Regions from separate parts of the Pseudomonas sp. XP2 genome, predicted to be linked through region 2. Evidence: predicted binding sites of a transcription regulator. Region 2 holds the regulator's gene; the other holds the start of a gene.
What was found. The regulator sigma-54, encoded in region 2, starts transcription at its own class of promoters, with help from an activator protein. The targets are predictions, from matches to a motif close to ANTGGCATNNANNTTGCTNT.

Region 1 (9,294 bases), on a different contig from region 2:
CCGGCCATGGCAGCGACCGCAGCCCATTGCGCTACCTGAACGACGGCAGCAGCCAGGCGCTGCTGCACGATGCCCAGGGCGATCGCCCGGCGCTGGCCTTTCCTACCGCCAGTGGCAAGGCGCGTTTCTTCGCCAGGCCCTGGTTGCCGGCAGCAGAATTGCCGGATGACGACTACCCCATGGTGCTGAACACCGGCCGTGTGCAGCACCAGTGGCACACCCTGACCAAGACCGGCAAGGTGCCGGCGCTGAACAAGCTGGAGCCTGGCCCTTTCGTCGAGGTCCACCCCGACGACGCCGCACGCTTGGGCATAGCTGAAAAAGACCAGGTCGCCATCCGCTCGCGGCGTGGGCAAGCCGTGCTACCGGTGCGAATCAGCGACCGGGTGCTGCCAGGCAACTGCTTTGCGCCGTTTCACTGGAACGACCTGGTCGGTGAGCAACTGGCAATCAATGCCGTGACCTGCGATGCGGTCGATCCACTGTCGCTACAGCCGGCTTTCAAATACTGCGCCGTCGCCCTGCAGCGGGTCGCCGGCGAGCGTATCGACGCCCTTGAGCTGCACACTGCCATTCTGGAGCCAGTCCGCATGCCCACTGCCACCCTGTCCCGTCTGCTTGGCCTGGACACCCTGCCAGCCCCGGTGCTGGCAGAAGAAGAGCGCCATTACCTGCAGGGTTTCCTGCTGGGCCTGGAGCAGGCCCGCGCCGAGGGCGTGCCTAGCCTGCCGGCCAGTGCGCCACTGGCCGGCAACCGTCGGCTGTTTATCGACGGCTTGCTGGCCGGGCTGTTCGCTCAGCCGGCGGCGCTGCCCGTTGCAGCGTTGGTGGCCCCACGGCACCAAGTGTTGTGGGCCTCGCAGACCGGTAACGGCGAGCTGCTGGCCGAGCGTTGTGCCGAACACCTGCGCGGTGCCGGCCTTGATGTGCAGCTCAGTTGCATGGAGGCGGTCAGCCCAAGCCAACTGCAGGGCGCGGCCAGCGTGGTGTTGATCACCAGCACCTTTGGCGATGGTGACGCGCCCGACAGCGCGGCGGCATTCTGGCAGGCCTTGCAGGGCGAGGAGGGCGCCTGTTGTGCCGAGCTGCCCTATGCCGTGCTGGCCTTGGGCGACTCCAGTTACGACCAGTTCTGCGGCTTTGGCCGCAAGCTTGACCAGCGCCTGGCCGAACTGGGTGGGCGTCGCCTGCTGCAACGGGTGGACTGCGAGCCGGACTTTGACGCAGCGTTCGCGGGGTGGCTAGAAGCCTTGCTGCCCACGCTGGGCAGTGCCGCTGCACCGCAGCCGGCGAGCCACCCCGTACCCATGCCGGCCTACAGCAAACAGCAACCCTGGGCTGCCACCTTGCTGGAAAACCACCTGCTCAACGGCCCCGGTGCCAGCAAGGAAACTCGGCAACTGGTGTTCGACCTGAGCGGTAGCGGCTTCAGGTATGCCCCCGGCGATGCCCTGGGCGTGTGGCCGCGCAATTGCCCGGCCCTGGTCGACGAACTGCTGGCGCTGATGCAGCTCGATGGCCAGACGCTGGTCGAGCTCAAGGGCCAGCCTGCCATGCCCCTGGCCGCAGCCCTGCAAACGCACCTGGAGATCGCCAAGGTCACCGGTCAGCAACTGCAGGCCTTCGCTGGCAGTAGCCCGGACCTGCAGCGCCTGCTGCGGCCGGAGTGCAAGGCCGAGCTGCAGGACTGGCTGCGCGGCCGGCAGTTGGCCGATGTGCTGCGCGCCTTTCCCCAACAGCTGCCGCTGGCCGACTGGCTTGGCCTGCTCAAGCCCTTGCAGCCGCGTCTTTACTCGATCAGCTCCAGCCCGTTGGCCCATCCGGGCCAGGTTCACCTGACCGTCTCCACCGTGCGTTACGGCGAGCGCAAGGGGGTGTGTTCGGCCTTCCTCGCCGACCGTGCGCAAGCGTTGAAGGTGGCCATTTTCCCGCAGGTATCTAAGCACTTCCGGTTGCCCGAGGACGACAGCGTGCCGGTGATCATGGTTGGCCCAGGTACCGGCGTTGCACCGTTCCGGGCGTTTCTTGAAGAACGGGAGGCGCGGGGCGCAAAAGGGCGGAATTGGCTGTTCTTTGGTGAGCAGTACGCCGCTACCGACTTCTATTACCGCGAACAGTTGCAGGCTTGGGAGAAAGCAGGGCACTTGCGGCTCGACACGGCGTTCTCGCGGGATCAGGCGCATAAGGTCTATGTGCAGCAGCGCATGCTCGAACAGGGCGCCCAGCTGTGGCAGTGGTTGGAGGCGGGGGCGTATTTCTATGTGTGTGGCGATGCGCAGCGCATGGCCAAGGATGTAGATGCGGCGTTGCGCACGGTTGTGGCTGAGCATGGCGGGATGGATGAGGCGCAGACGGCTGCCTATGTCGAAGGGTTGAGCAAGGCCAAGCGTTATCGGCGGGATGTGTACTGAGTGCACCGGGATGGGCTGATGTGCACCCCGGTTGTGCATTTTGATCGCCTGTGGGGCCCCTTCGCAGCACAAGGCTGCTCCTACAGGGATCGCGTGCTCCTGTAGGAGCAGCCTTGTGCTGCGAATAGGCCGGTACAGGCAAAGCAATTGGCACATTCCCTGCTTTAACTCCACTACAACAAGCCCCACTGATCAACGGCGATCAACCTGGGGGCACACCGTGATGAATACAGGCAAAGGCGCCTGGAGCTTCGGCTCCAGGCGCTTTTTTTTTGATCGAGGATCGGCTTATGAAGGCAACAGCGAACAGCGGGCAACGAGAGCGACTGGTCATGGTCGGCAACGGCATGGTCGGCCACCATTGCGTCGAACAACTGGTCAGCCGCGGCGCCCTGCAGCGCTTCGAGGTGCGGGTGTTCGGCGAAGAGCGCCAACGTGCCTACGACCGTGTGCACCTTTCCGAGTACTTCGGCGGCAGCTGTGCCGAGACCCTGGCCCTGTGCGAACACGAGTTCTACCCCGCCAACGGCGTGCACTTGCACCTCGGTGAGGCCGTGCTGGAAATCGACCGTGAGCGCTGCGAGGTCGTCACCGCCGAGGGGCGCTATGGCTACGACCAACTGGTCCTTGCCACCGGCTCCTACCCGTTCGTGCCGCCGATCGAAGGCTCCAGTGGCTATGCCCGCCTGGTCTACCGTACCCTCGACGACCTCGATGGCATTCGCGCCGCAGCCGCTGGTGCCCGCCGTGGCGTGGTGGTCGGTGGTGGCCTGCTGGGCCTGGAGGCCGCCAATGCGCTCAAGTCGCTAGGCCTGGAAGCCCACGTGGTGGAATTTGCCCCACGGCTGATGCCGGTTCAGCTGGACGGCGAGGGCGGTGCCGCGCTCAAGGCACAGATCGAAGCGCTGGGCGTTGGCGTGCACCTGTCGCGCGCCACCCAGTCGATCAGCACCGGTGAAGCATTCCGCTACCGCATGAACTTCGACGGTGGCGAGCACCTGGAAACCGACCTGATCGTGTTCTCCGCCGGTATCCGCCCACAGGATGCCCTGGGCCGTGGCTGCGGCCTGGATATCGCTGTGCGCGGTGGCGTGGTAATCGACAACCACTGCCGCAGCAGCGACCCGCGCATCTTCGCCATTGGCGAGTGCGCGTCCTGGAACGGCAGCGTGTTCGGCCTGGTCGCCCCCGGCTACAGCATGGCGCGCAACCTGGCCGCATTACTGATGGGGGAGGCGGCGGTAGCGTTCACCGGCGCGGACATGTCGACCAAACTCAAGCTGCTGGGCGTGGATGTCGGCTCGATCGGCGATGCCCATGGCGCCACCGCCGGTTCACGCAGCTACCGCTTCATCGACGAAGCCAACAGCGCCTACCGCCGGCTGGTGGTGGACGCCAGCGGCAAGCACGTGCTCGGCGCGGTGCTGGTCGGCGACAACACGTATTACGACACCCTCTTGCAGTACGCCCAGAACGGTATTGCCCTGCCAGCCGACCCTGCAGCGCTGATCCTGCCCCAAGGCGGTGGTGCACCGGCCCTTGGCGCCGATGCGCTGCCCGATAGCGCAACCATCTGCTCGTGCCACAACGTCAGCAAGGGCGCGGTGTGCGCGGCCATCGACAGCGGCTGCAGCGACCTTGCTGCGGTCAAAGGCTGCACCAAGGCCGCCAGCGGCTGTGGTGGTTGCGCGGCCTTGCTCAAGCAAGTGTTCGAGCACGAACTGACCGCCCGCGGCGTAGCGGTGGACAAAAGCCTGTGCGAGCATTTTGCCTACACCCGTCAGGAACTGTACGGGCTGGTGCGGGTGGAGGGCATCCGCACCTACAGCGAGCTGCTCGAACGCCACGGCAAGGGCCACGTTGGCTGTGACATCTGCAAGCCGGCGGTGGGCAACATCCTCGCCTCGTGCTGGAACCAGCCGATCATGGACCCCGCGCTGGTGCCGTTGCAGGATACCAACGACACCTTCATGGCCAACATGCAGAAGAACGGCACCTACTCGGTAGTGCCGCGCATTCCCGGGGGTGAAATCACCCCCGACAAGCTCATCGTCATCGGCCAGGTGGCCAAAAAATATGACCTGTACACCAAGATCACCGGCGGTCAGCGCATTGACCTGTTCGGTGCCCAGTTGCACGAACTGCCGCTGATCTGGGGCGAGCTGATCGACGCAGGCTTCGAAACCGGCCATGCCTACGGCAAGTCGACCCGCACGGTGAAATCCTGCGTGGGCAGCACCTGGTGCCGTTACGGCGTGCAGGACAGCGTTGCCATGGCCCTGCGCCTGGAAGACCGCTACAAGGGCCTGCGCAGCCCGCACAAGCTCAAGTTTGCAGTGTCGGGCTGCACCCGCGAATGCGCCGAGGCGCAGAGCAAGGACATCGGCGTGATCGCCACCGACAAGGGCTGGAACCTGTACGTGTGTGGCAACGGCGGTATGCGCCCACGGCATGCCGAACTGTTTGCCACCGACCTGGACGACGAAACCCTGGTGCGGCTGATCGACCGCGTGTTGATGTTTTACATCCGCACGGCCGACAAGCTGCAGCGCACCTCGGTGTGGCGCGAAAACCTGGATGGCGGGCTGGGCTACCTGAAGCAGGTGATCATCGACGACAGCCTGGGCCTGGCCAGCGAGCTGGAAGCGCAGATGCAGCATGTGGTCGACCAGTACGAGTGCGAATGGGCCAACGCGCTCAACGACCCGGAGAAGCTCAAGCGCTTTCGCACTTTCGTCAATGACCGGCGTGCCGACCCCGACGTGCACTTTGTGCGCGAACGCGAACAACGCCGGCCCGCTGCACCGCTGCACCTCATTGCTACTGTCGAGGAGGCTGTCTGATGAACCTGTCCAATGCTGCTGTGAAAACCCACGCGAACTGGCAAGCGGTGTGCCTGGCACAAGACCTGGTGCCCGACTCTGGGGTGGTAGTGTGGCTGGACGGGGCCCAAGTGGCGCTGTTCTACCTGCCGGGGCAGGCGCAGCCGCTGTATGCGGTGGACAACCGTGACCCGCGGTCCGGTGCCAACATCATCGGCCGCGGGCTGGTGGGCAGTGTGCAGGGCGAGCTGGTGGTCGCAGCGCCGTTGTACAAGCAGCATTTCAGCCTGCAGACCGGGGAGTGCCTGGAGGATGGCGGGCAGAGGTTGCGGGTGTGGCCGGTGCGCTTGAACGGTGAGGCTGTGGAGTTGGCGGTGGGCTGAGAGGTTGCGGGGGCTCGGCAGTTGTTCGCCGTTGCATTTTCGTCGCCTGGGAAATCGAGCGCCGCGCGGGCGGCGCTCGGTCTCCCAGGCGATGAAGATCCTGATGCGGTAAGCTTGAGGCCATGAACCTCGACACCCGCATCAAATACCGCCACCTGCTGTGCTTCCTGGAGATTGCCCGGCAGGGCAGCCTGGCCAGGGCTGCCGACGTGCTCGCCATCAGTCAGCCGGCCATCTCCAAGACCCTCAAGGAGCTCGAAGACCTGCTGGAAGCGCGCCTGTTCGCGCGTAGCCGGCAGGGCGTCGAGCTTACCCCGGCCGGGACCCGTTTCATGCGTTATGCCGGGCCCAGCGTGCAAGCCCTGCGCGATGGCGTCAGCAGCCTGCGCGGTGAAGCGCGGGCGCCGTCGCAGGTGCGTATTGGCGTGCTGTCGACGGTCGAGGGCCTGCTCATGCCCGAAGTGCTGTGCCGCATGCACCAGCGCCATGAAGCGCTGGTCATCAGCGTGGCCACCGGGGTCAGCGCGCAGCTGCTCGGTCAACTGCGCCTGGGCGAGCTGGAACTGGTGGTCGGGCGTATGACTGACAGCCCGCAGATCCAGGGGCTGTCGTTCGAACACCTGTACAGCGAGTCGATGAGCCTGGTGGTGCGCCCGGGCCACCCGCTGCTGGCCAGCACGCCCGTCGAGCGGGGGCAGGTCGGGCGTTACCCGCTCGTGCTGCCGCCCGCCGGGACCACCATCCGCCAGCACGCCGACAGCCTGTTTGTGCAATGCGGCATCCAGATGCCGGCGCAGCGCCTGGAGACCTTGTCGCTGGCTTTGAGCCGGCGTTATGTGCTGGGCAGTGATGGCCTGTGGGTGGCACCGCGCGATGCCGTGCTGCTCGACCTGCGCCGAGGCGAGCTGGTCGAGCTTGACCTGGGCGTGCGCGAGCCCGGCGGCTCGGTTGGCATCTGCCGCAATGCGGCCTTGCCGCAGAGCCTGCCGGGGCAGTGGGTATGCGAGGTGCTGCGTGAGGTGGCGGCGCAATATCGGGAGCAGTCGTATCCGTGAGCATCGTGGCCGTTGAGCGTTTCCAGCTGAGAAACGCTCGCACGGATCACCCCGGTAGCAATCACGTAGCCCGCAAGGAGACCGCGATCACACAAGGCACAGTGGAGCCTCGGTCCTCTTCGTCACGGCCACTGAGCAACAGGCGTTGGTTAGGTGTATCGAGGGCGATCGACCCCGTCGATGTATAGAAGCCGTCCTCGGGTAGATGAGCGCCGAACGTGCCATAACCGTGAGGAGGGACGAAGGTGGTGTCAAATTTGCCGTCCGAGGTGAAGCGAAAGGCAAGAGAGTGGGTGTAGAACATGCCATAGCCGACCAGGCCGCTCGCTACCTCGACGCCTGCGTACCAGCCTCCGGGGCGGTCGAATACCAAAACGTTGCCGTCATTGAACTCTTTGGCTGGCTTGCCGGAATAGTCGATGCGGTAAACAGTCGGGTGGCTGATATCTGCATCGAGGGAGTAAAGTTCGCCATAAAAACTGAAGCGTTGAGAGATGGCATCCACTGAAAAGCCATTGTTGATCACCCAAGGGTCCGACCAATGCTGGCCATGATCGCCAAAGGCATCATCCATTTTTCCGTCGAGGGTCAAGGCCGTAGTGACGCTGTACGCATCGCCGTTGCGCATCAGGTAAAGGGGTAGTAGCAGACGCTCCGGGCCAGAGGGGAGCGTGAAACTGGCAATACCATCGATGATGTGATCCTGGGCATTTGGAATCAGCTTGAGCACATCAAGGACGCCATCAGTCGCAAAACGCTTCCATAGCGCGCCTTCGAGGTCGAGCGCGATCACCACCGGTTCGAACATCTGAGGCCCGCGACGCAACCCGCTGGCGAAAATTCGATCTTTCGCCAGTGCCACGTGTTCAAGCAGCAGCTCTTCTTTGATCACATCACGAATATCTACGAATCCTTTGCCTTGGCCAAATGTGAGGTCCGGTTCCCCCGAGGCAGTCAATTTCCAGAGGTGACTTGTTGATTCACCCTCCACGCCCTCCACGCGGGCAATGATCAGCAAATTCCCTGCAGCATCTTCAACGAGGCCGCTCAGCCTGCTGTAGGCAGCTTTTGGTACCTGATTGAAATCGAAGACGCCATCGCCATGGAAGCCGCTATCCAACCCCCCGTGTTCATTCAAGCAAGCCACGAAGACCTTGAACTCATCGGTATTGGGGTTGCTACTCCTACCCATTACATAACTGCGCCCACGGCATGTCCTGCTATTGATGACCCCATTACTATCGGCGCGAGACCCAGTTGCCTTTTCGAAGATACATGCAAGCCCGCCGACGCCATAATGTTGATCGATCGGCGCCTTCGGCAATGGAGTAGATGATGGGGCCGGACCGGAGGGGAACAGGGTTGAACGGTTAGGCTTTCGTGAGGCGTTCATGACATTTCCTTTGAAAAGGGTACATGCAGAGCGCGCGGCCGCAATGGCGGGTCACTCAGATTTGGCAAATTACGTTGCCTGGTCATTGGAAAGCAGGCTCGAGTTCGGCGCTACTGGCAGAAATGTCAGGTTTTTCGGCTTGCTCGCTGAGCCTTTTGTTGTTTAAAAAGGCTGTTGGCTGCGAGGCGCTGTCGCTGCGAATGGTCAATACTGGCCATTGCCTCGGAAGATTGTGAAGAAGCGCACTGCCTACTGAACTTAGTCCGTGAAACCCGCTCCTATGCCGGTAGCCATTGGTCATGGCCGCCTGCTAAGCTCGCGGCTTTACCCTGATTGCCCTTATGGCGCATGAACAAGGAATTAGCATGAAACAGCATCGTTTGGCGGCTGCGGTTGCCCTGGTAGGCCTGGTACTGGCTGGCTGTGATCAACAGGCCAGCAGCCCCGAGCTGAAGACTCCGGCGCAGAAAGCCTCCTACGGTATCGGCCTGAACATGGGCAAGAGCCTGGCTCAGGAAGGCATGGAAGACCTTGATTCGAAATCGGTCGCTCTGGGCATCGAAGACGCGGTTGGCAAGAAAGAGCAACGCATCAAGGATGAAGAGCTGGTAGAGGCGTTCACCGCCTTGCAGAAACGTGCCGAAGAGCGTCTGGCCAAGGCCAGCGAAGAAGCCGCCTCGGCCGGCAAGAAGTTCCTCGAAGAAAACGCCAAGAAGCCTGGCGTGGTCACCACTGCCTCGGGCCTGCAGTACGAAGTGGTCAAGAAGGCCGATGGCCCGCAGCCCAAGCCGACCGACGTGGTCACTGTTCACTACGAAGGCAAGCTGATCGATGGCAAGGTGTTTGACAGCTCTGTGGAGCGTGGCAGCCCGATCGATCTGCCGGTCAGCGGTGTGATCCCGGGTTGGGTTGAAGGCCTGCAGTTGATGCACGTCGGCGAGAAGTACAAACTGTTCATCCCGGCTGAACTGGCTTACGGCGCACAAAGCCCAAGCCCGCTGATCCCGGCAAACTCGGTACTGGTGTTCGACCTGGAACTGATCGCCATCAAGGACCCGGCCCAACTGCAAGGTGCTGAGCCGGAAGCCGAGGCTCCAGCTGAAGCACCTGCCAAGTAACACTGGCTGGTGCTCGCCAAACGCCCCGTTCTGACGGGGCGTTTTCGTTTTTGGCGATTGGACGAACCTGCGACAACTGATACTGTCCGAGAAAATGCAGTGTGTAGATGTA
Region 2 (9,294 bases):
TCGAACAGGTCGCTGCGCGACAGCGTCGGCAGGTTCTGGCCGGCAACCCATACCTCACCGCTGGAGGGGCGCAATTGCGCACCCATCAGGCGGAGCAACGTGGTCTTGCCGCAACCCGATGGCCCCATGATGCCGGTGACCTTGCCGCGCGGGATGCGAATGTCGACGTTGCTGAAAATGCTGCGCGAACCACGTTTGAAGGTAACCCCCTTCAACTCGACCGCGTAGGCGCTATCCACACTCATCTAGACTCCTTGCTAGTGCAGCCTCGTCCTAATGGACGCCGGCCTCCATCAGGAAGGCACAAGCGCCCCTGGCAGGCCGAATAGCGGCGAACTATAGCACCGCTGACAGTGCCGCCCCAAGGCCGGACAAGCAGTCGTTCAGCCCCGTGACAGGCTTTGATGACATTCGCTACAGCAATCGAAGGGGTGAGGGTTTTCGTCATTGCGCGTATAATCGCGACCTTTTCATCAGGCATTGCTTTCTCGACATGAGCCAATCCAGCGAGCTGATTCAATCCGCCCAACGCACCCTGCGCCTGGAACTCGAGGCCGTAGAGGCCCTGCTGGCGCGCATCGACGACAATTTCGTCAAAGCCTGCGAGCTGATCCTGGCCAGCAAGGGCCGGGTGGTCGTGGTCGGCATGGGCAAGTCCGGGCATATCGGCAACAAGATCGCCGCCACCCTGGCCAGCACCGGGACCCCGGCGTTTTTCGTGCACCCGGCCGAAGCCAGCCATGGCGACATGGGCATGATTACCCGCGATGATGTCATCCTTGCGCTTTCCAATTCCGGCAGCACTGCCGAAATCGTCACCCTGCTGCCGTTGATCAAGCGCCTGGGCATCAAGCTGGTCAGCCTGACCGGCAACCCGGACTCGCCCCTGGCCCAGGCCGCCGAGGTCAACCTCGACGCCCGCGTCGCGCAAGAGGCCTGCCCGCTTAACCTCGCACCCACCTCCTCCACCACGGCATCGCTGGTGCTGGGCGACTGCCTGGCCATCGCCCTGCTCGAAGCCCGCGGTTTCACCGCTGAAGACTTTGCCTTCTCGCACCCGGGCGGTGCACTGGGCCGTCGCCTGCTGCTCAAGGTCGAGAACGTGATGCACAGCGGCGACGAGCTGCCCCAGGTAGCCCGCGGCACCCTGCTCAAGGATGCGCTGCTTGAAATGTCCCGCAAAGGCCTGGGCATGACCGTGATCGTCGAAGCCGACGGCACGCTGGCCGGGATCTTCACCGACGGCGACCTGCGCCGCAGCCTGGACCGCAACATCGACGTACACACCACCCTGGTCGACCAGGTCATGACCGTGCACGGCAAAACGGCCCGCGCCGACATGCTCGCTGCCGAAGCCCTGAAGATCATGGAAGACCACAAGATCAGCGCACTGGTGGTGGTGGACCGCGAGGGCCGCCCGACCGGCGCCCTGAACATGCACGACCTGCTGCGCGCCGGTGTAATGTAAGGAGCGATGGAATGAACCAGGACCTCATGCAACGCGGCAAAGCCATCAAGCTGGCAGTGTTCGACGTAGACGGCGTGCTCACCGACGGGCGCCTGTACTTCCTCGAAGATGGCAGCGAGTTCAAGACCTTCAATACCCTCGACGGCCAGGGCATCAAGATGCTCATGGCCTCGGGTGTGGCCACCGCGATCATCAGCGGGCGCAAAACCCCTGTGGTCGAGCGCCGGGCAAAAAACCTCGGCATCCCGCACCTGTACCAGGGCCGCGAGGACAAATTGGTCGTGCTTGACGGCCTGCTCGCCGAACTGGGCCTAAGCTATGATCAAGTGGCCTACCTGGGCGATGACCTGCCCGACCTGCCGGTCATTCGCCGGGTGGCATTGGGCATGGCCGTGGCCAGCGCCGCCCCGTTTGTTCGCCAGCACGCTCACGGCGTGACCCAGGCACGCGGCGGCGAAGGCGCAGCCCGTGAATTCTGCGAACTGATCATGCAGGCCCAGGGTACCCTGGACGCTGCCAACGCCAACTACCTGTAAGGCTGCCCATGTTCAGCAAGAAAGCCCGCAATATTGCGCTGCTAGCAGTGATCGCCGCCCTGCTGGCGGCGGTCGGCTACTGGAATGTCAGCCCGGAAAGCTTCCTCGACAAGCCGGTGGCCCAGGTCGACGAAAGCGCCATCGACTACTATGCGATCAACGCGCACAGTGTGCAATTTCTGCCCGACGGCAAGCTGCAGTACGAAATGACCGCCGACAAGGTCGAGCACATGAAGACCAGCGAAATCACCTTGGTGACCACGCCGGACCTGCACCTGTACCGCGGCACCCAATACCCGTGGCACGTGCAAAGCACCCGCGCCGAGGTCAACCCGGACGGCACCGAGGTCGAGCTGATCGACAAGGTACGAATTGCACGCATCGACGAAAAACAGCGTGAAACCATCATTACCAGTTCACGCATGACCGTGTTCCCGCAGAAGCAATATGCGCAGACCGAGCAAGCCGTTAGAATCGACGGCGCCGGTGGCACGACTACGGGCAAAGGAATGAAAGCGTATTTGAAAGAAAGCAGGATGGACCTGCTCTCTAACGTAAGAGGACAGTATGAGGCTCGTTAAAACCCTCCCCCTTTTGCTCAGCCTGAGCGCAGCACTGGGAAGCGCGAGCGCCTTCGCACTGCCGAATGACCGTGATCAGCCGATCCGCATCCAGGCCGACCAGGCCCATCTGGATGACAAGCAAGGCGTGGCCACCTATACCGGTGACGTGATCATCACCCAAGGTTCGATGATGATCAAAGGCAACACCGTGACCATGACCCGCGCCGCCAACGGCGACATCGATGTGGTCACCTCGGTCGGCAACCTGGCCTACTTCGAGCAACAACAGAGCGCTGCCAAGCCAGACAAGATGAAAGGCTGGGCAGTGACAATCCAGTACCAGGCGCAGAAAGACACCGTGATCCTCACCGACCGCGCCAAGGTCGAAAACGAGGGCAACACGACCGAAGGCGAGAAGATCGTCTACAACACCAAGTCCCAGGTGGCGACCGCCGGTCGTGGTGGCAACGTGACCCAGCCACGTCAGCGCATCGACATGGTGATCCAGCCCAAGAAGAAGGCCGAGTAAATGGCAACCCTCAAAGCCCAGCATCTGGCCAAGAGCTACAAGGGGCGGCAGGTCGTACGTGATGTCAGTCTGTCGATCGACAGTGGCCAGATCGTCGGCCTGCTCGGCCCCAACGGCGCCGGCAAGACCACCTGCTTCTACATGATTGTCGGGCTGGTCCAGGCCGAGCAGGGGCGCGTGCTCATCGACAACCTCGATGTCAGCCACCAGCCCATGCACGGCCGCGCCCGTGCCGGCATCGGCTACTTGCCGCAGGAAGCCTCGATCTTCCGTAAACTGTCGGTGGCCGACAACATCATGGCCATTCTCGAGACCCGCAAGGACCTCGACCGCGACGGCCGCCGCAAAGAGCTGGAAAGCCTGCTGCAGGAGTTCCACATCAGCCACATTCGCGACAACCTCGGCATGAGCCTTTCCGGTGGTGAACGCCGCCGCGTCGAGATTGCCCGCGCCCTGGCAACCGCACCCAAGTTCATCCTGCTGGACGAACCCTTCGCCGGTGTCGACCCGATCTCGGTTGGTGACATCAAGCAGATCATCCACCACCTCAAGGCCAAGGGCATCGGTGTGCTGATTACCGACCACAACGTGCGCGAGACGCTGGATATCTGCGAGACCGCCTATATCGTCAATGATGGCCGACTGATCGCTGAAGGCGATGCCGAGACCATCCTGGCCAACGACCTGGTCAAAGAGGTTTACCTGGGCCACGAGTTCCGGCTCTGACCCAGGGGAAGCGCCTGGAGCACTGGCACATAGCCGTGAAACCGCGGGTAAAGTTGTTACAGCGCTCTAGGCAAACGCTACAATTTAAGGCATAAAACTTGCTTGATCTGGCGCCCCGGCGCCCTCGTGTAGTGGATGGCGCATGCGCGCCGGCGAACAAGGTATTAAGCCCCAGCCATGAAACCATCGCTCGTCCTAAAAATGGGCCAGCAACTGACGATGACACCGCAGTTGCAACAGGCCATCCGTCTGCTCCAGCTTTCCACCCTGGACCTCCAACAGGAAATCCAGGAAGCGCTGGAGTCGAACCCGATGCTCGAACGTCAGGAAGACGGCGAGGACTTCGACAACAGCGACCCGATGGCGGACAACGCCGAGAACAAGCCGGCAGCCGAAGCCCAGGACAACAGCTTTCAGGAAAGCACCGTCAGTGCCGACAACCTGGAAGATGGCGAGTGGGGCGAGCGGATCCCCAACGAGCTTCCGGTCGATACCGCCTGGGAAGACATCTACCAGACCAGCGCCAGCAGCCTGCCGAGCAACGATGACGATGAGTGGGACTTCACCACCCGCACATCGGCCGGCGAAAGCCTGCAAAGCCACCTGCTGTGGCAACTGAACCTGGCGCCGATGTCCGACACCGACCGCCTGATCGCCGTTACCCTCATCGACAGCATCAACGGCCAGGGCTACCTGGAAGACACCCTTGAGGAAATCTGCGCCGGTTTCGACCCGGAGCTGGATATCGAGCTGGACGAGGTCGAAGCGGTGCTGCACCGTATCCAGCAGTTCGAACCGGCCGGCGTCGGCGCCCGTAACCTGGGTGAATGCCTGCTGCTGCAACTGCGCCAGCTGCCTGCCAACACTCCGTGGATGACCGAAGCCAAGCGCTTGGTCACCGATTTCATCGACCTGCTCGGCAGCCGCGACTACAGCCAGCTGATGCGGCGCATGAAAATCAAGGAAGACGAGCTGCGCCAGGTCATCGAGCTGGTACAAAGCCTCAACCCGCGCCCTGGCTCACAGATCGAGTCCAGCGAACCCGAGTACGTGGTGCCCGACGTCATCGTGCGTAAAGACAGCGACCGCTGGCTGGTGGAGCTGAACCAGGAAGCCATCCCGCGCCTGCGGGTCAACCCGCAATACGCAGGCTTCGTGCGCCGCGCCGACACCAGTGCCGACAACACCTTCATGCGCAACCAGTTGCAGGAAGCGCGCTGGTTCATCAAGAGCCTGCAAAGCCGCAACGAAACCCTGATGAAGGTTGCCACGCAGATCGTCGAGCACCAGCGCGGTTTCCTCGACCATGGTGATGAAGCAATGAAGCCGCTGGTGCTGCATGACATCGCCGAAGCGGTGGGGATGCATGAGTCGACCATCTCTCGGGTTACCACGCAAAAATACATGCACACCCCGCGTGGCATCTACGAACTGAAATACTTTTTCTCCAGCCACGTCAGCACCTCCGAAGGCGGAGAATGCTCGTCTACAGCGATCCGCGCGATCATCAAAAAACTGGTTGCAGCGGAAAATCAGAAAAAGCCATTGAGTGACAGCAAGATCGCTGGTTTACTGGAGGCACAAGGCATCCAGGTAGCCCGTCGCACCGTCGCCAAGTACCGCGAGTCGCTCGGCATAGCACCGTCGAGCGAACGCAAGCGACTGATGTAGCCCCTGAGATGCGCCACAGCGTTTGTGGGGCAGGTGCAAGACCTGCCTCTTTATGCACGGGCAATAAAGGAGAAGCTGTATGCAAGTCAATATCAGTGGACAGCATGTAGAAGTCACCCAGCCACTGCGCGATTATGTGCTTGAAAAGCTCGCCCGCGTGGAAAGTCACTTCGACAAGATCACCAACGTGCAGGTCATCATGAAAGTCGAGAAGCTGCAGCAGAAGGTCGAAGCGACCCTGCAGATTCCTGGCGGTGAAGTGGTTGCCAATGCCGAAGACCAAGACATGTATGCAGCCATCGACGCCTTGGCCGACAAGCTCGACCGCCAACTGAAAAAACACAAGGAAAAACAGCAAAGCCTGCTGCAAGGTGCAGCTGCCCGCTGATCCCCCTCATCCATGATCCGACTTGAAACCATCCTGACCCCCGGCCGTTCCCTCGTGAACGTGCCGGGCGGCAGTAAAAAGCGCGCCTTGGAAACGGTTGCGAACCTCATCGCCGATCAAGTGCCAGAACTGGAGATGCAAGACGTCTTCGAAAAACTGGTCGCCCGCGAAAAACTCGGCTCGACCGGTTTCGGCAATGGCATCGCCATCCCTCACTGCCGGCTTGAAGGTTGCTCCGCACCGGTCAGTGCCCTGCTGCACCTGGACGCCCCAATCGAATACGACGCCATCGATGGCGCGCCCGTGGACCTGCTGTTCGTCTTGCTGGTGCCTGAAGCCGCTACCGATGCCCACCTGGAACTGCTGCGCCAGATTGCCAGCATGCTTGATCGCAAGGAAGTTCGTGATCGCTTGCGTAGCGCCAGCAGTAACGAGGCCCTCTTCCAGGTAGTCCTGGACGAACAGAACGAGCACTGAACATGCGCTTGATCATTGTCAGCGGCCGGTCCGGCTCCGGCAAGAGTACCGCCCTCGATGTCCTGGAAGACAATGGTTTCTACTGCATTGACAACCTGCCCGCCGCGCTCTTGCCGGAGCTGGCGGAAGAGGCGCTGATCAACACCGAACTGCTGCAACCGAAGGTTGCAGTGTCGATCGACGCACGTAACCTGCCCAGCCACCTGACGCGCTTCCCCGAATTGCTCGAAGAAGCCCGCGCGCGCAATATCCAGTGTGATGTGCTGTTCCTGGATGCCGACGAAGGCATGCTGCTCAAGCGCTTTTCGGAAACCCGCCGACGCCACCCATTGACCAATGCCAACCGCTCGCTGGCCGAGGCGATCCGCGTCGAGAGCGAGCTTTTGGGGCCGATCGCCGACCTGGCTGACCTGAAGATCGACACCACCAACCTGAACCTGTATCAACTGCGTGATTCGATCAAGCTGCGCCTGCTCAACCAGCCCGAGCCTGGCACCGCGTTCCTGGTCGAGTCGTTCGGTTTCAAGCGGGGCATGCCGGTCGATGCGGACCTGGTGTTCGATGTGCGCTGCCTGCCCAACCCTTACTGGAAGCCTGAACTGCGCGAACACTCCGGCCTCGAGCAACCGGTCATCGACTACCTGGGCGCACAGCCAGATGTCGAAGACATGTTCAGCGACATTTCCAGCTACCTGCTCAAGTGGCTCCCCCGCTTCGCCGCCAGCAACCGCGCCTACGTTACCATTGCCATCGGCTGCACCGGCGGCCACCACCGCTCGGTGTACATAACCGAGCGCCTTGGCCAGTTGCTGCAGCAATCCCTGAAAAACGTCCAGGTCCGCCACCGCGACCTCTAGCCCAAGGATCCGCCCCACGATGCCCGCCCGCGAAATCACCATTATCAACAAGCTGGGCCTGCATGCCCGGGCGGCAGCCAAGTTCGTCGGCGTGGCTGGCCGTTATCCCTGCCAGGTGCGCGTTGGGCGCGCGCCGGACACGCTGGTGGACGGCAAGAGCATCATGGCGGTGATGATGCTGGCAGCCGGCAAAGGCACCCAGGTGCACCTGCATACCGAAGGCGAGCAGGACAACGAGGCGATGAATGCGTTGGTCGAGCTGATCAACAACTTCTTCGACGAAGGCGAATAGAAGCCTGCACGGTCCTGCTGGGAACGCGTAAACCTGATCATGAATCAGGACAGCGCGGTGTCCATCACCATCATCAGGCAAAACCCGATGCACAGCCCCAGGCTGGCCAGACGATGATGGCCGTTACTGCGCGATTCCGGGATGATCTCCTGGGTCACCACCAGCAGCATCGCCCCTGCCGCGCAGGCAAGGCCCAGCGGCAACAGCAGTTCGGCGATGTTCACCAACCAGGCACAGATCACTGCGGCCAGCGGCTCGACCAAGCCTGACGCAGCGCCAATCAGAAAAGCGTTGAAACGCGACATGCCCGCCCCGGCCAACACCAGCGCAATCACCAGTCCCTCGGGCACATCCTGCAACGCAATGCCCATGGCCAGGCTGTCGGCGTCGGCCATGCCCCCACCTGCCGACACACCGATGGCCATGCCTTCGGGGATGTTGTGCGCAACGATGGCAATGACAAACAGCCAGATACGCGCAGCAATCACCGGCTGGTTGCCAGTGCCGACCAGTGCTTCTGGCGAGGCGCCAGACACCTTGAGGTCAACCAGAAACAGGCACAGCGCACCGAACAACAAGCCAAAGCTGATCAGGCCACCGGCGGCCCATGGGCTGAAACCTACGGACCGGGCCGCGTCCAGGCCCGGAATGATCAGGGAAAATGCGGTGGCTGCCAGCATCACGCCTGCGCCGAAGCCCAGCAGCGTGTCGGCCAGCGCCACCGGCATGTTGCGAATGACCAGTACCGGTACCGCCCCCAGCGCCGTCCCCAGTGCGCATAATGCGCCGCCCTCCAGGGCGCGCAACATGCGTGGCTCCAGGTCCAGCCAGGCAAGGCCGCGCGCGACCAGCAGCGCGGTGCCGGTCAGCAACAGCAAAGTCCCAAGCGCCAGACGAAACAGGCGCACACTGCTGACAGACATCACTTCAGAGCGCATACCGGTCCGGCTCACTTCAGGGCTTCAACATAACGACGTTCCACTTCCGCCCAGTCAATGACGTTGTAGAAAGCACCGATGTATTCCGGACGACGGTTCTGATACTTCAGGTAATAGGCATGCTCCCACACGTCCAGACCAAGAACTGGCGTATTGCCGTGCATCAGCGGGCTGTCCTGGTTACCGCTGCTTTCCACCACCAGGGTTTTCTGCGGCGTCACGCTGAGCCACGCCCAGCCACTGCCGAAACGGGTCAGCGCCGCTTTGGTGAAGGCGTCCTTGAAGGCGTCGAAACCGCCCAGTTGCGACGAGATGGCCTGCGCCAGCTGGCCCTGCGGCTCGCCGCCCCCCTGCGGTGACATTACGGTCCAGAACAGGCTGTGGTTGGCGTGGCCGCCGCCATGGTTGGTCACCGCACCCCGCAGGTTTTCCGGCAGTTGCTTGACCGCACCGACCAGCTTTTCCACGGGCCACTCGGCCCACTCGGTGCCTTCGATGGCGGCATTGAGGCCATTGACGTAGGTCTGATGGTGCTTGCTGTGGTGGATCTCCATGGTCTGGGCGTCGATGTGCGGCTCCAGTGCATCGTAGGCGTAAGGCAAAGCAGGCAAGGTATGGGGCATGTCAGTGAATTCCGTAGGCATGGGTTCTGGGCGCCACGTCCGGCCGGGCAGCGATCTCGCTGCCCCCGGCATTGTGGCGGTGGAGCAGGCGCTCGGTACGTGGGTACTGACCGTACTCGGCGATGAAGCTCAGCAGTTCGGTATAGGTTCTCCCACTGTGGCGCAGGGCCGCGTCACGCAGAGCCTGGGGCAAACGCGCCTCCTGGCTGGCCTGCAGCAGCCGCTG

Region 1: a site for sigma-54 is predicted at 2,558-2,577, ahead of nirB (nitrite reductase large subunit NirB). Genes of this name have one in related genera too.

The regions. Positions count from the first base shown of each region.
Region 1 is NZ_JBNRIK010000018.1:4,602-13,895, forward strand. Features, by position in the region: gene ACK1VC_RS18845 (bifunctional nitrate reductase/sulfite reductase flavoprotein subunit alpha) at 1-2,411, shown strand, start outside; gene nirB (nitrite reductase large subunit NirB) at 2,702-5,254, shown strand; gene nirD (nitrite reductase small subunit NirD) at 5,254-5,616, shown strand; gene pcaQ (pca operon transcription factor PcaQ) at 5,739-6,671, shown strand; gene ACK1VC_RS18865 (hypothetical protein) at 6,733-8,064, opposite strand; gene ACK1VC_RS18870 (FKBP-type peptidyl-prolyl cis-trans isomerase) at 8,430-9,182, shown strand.
Region 2 is NZ_JBNRIK010000013.1:47,601-56,894, reverse strand. Features, by position in the region: gene ACK1VC_RS15605 (ATP-binding cassette domain-containing protein) at 1-245, opposite strand, end outside; gene ACK1VC_RS15600 (KpsF/GutQ family sugar-phosphate isomerase) at 494-1,468, shown strand; gene ACK1VC_RS15595 (KdsC family phosphatase) at 1,480-2,004, shown strand; gene lptC (LPS export ABC transporter periplasmic protein LptC) at 2,013-2,585, shown strand; gene lptA (lipopolysaccharide transport periplasmic protein LptA) at 2,572-3,096, shown strand; gene lptB (LPS export ABC transporter ATP-binding protein) at 3,097-3,822, shown strand; gene ACK1VC_RS15575 (RNA polymerase factor sigma-54) at 4,000-5,493, shown strand; gene hpf (ribosome hibernation-promoting factor, HPF/YfiA family) at 5,573-5,881, shown strand; gene ptsN (PTS IIA-like nitrogen regulatory protein PtsN) at 5,894-6,358, shown strand; gene rapZ (RNase adapter RapZ) at 6,361-7,215, shown strand; gene ACK1VC_RS15555 (HPr family phosphocarrier protein) at 7,235-7,507, shown strand; gene ACK1VC_RS15550 (ZIP family metal transporter) at 7,552-8,445, opposite strand; gene ACK1VC_RS15545 (superoxide dismutase) at 8,457-9,068, opposite strand; gene ACK1VC_RS15540 (hypothetical protein) at 9,070-9,294, opposite strand, start outside.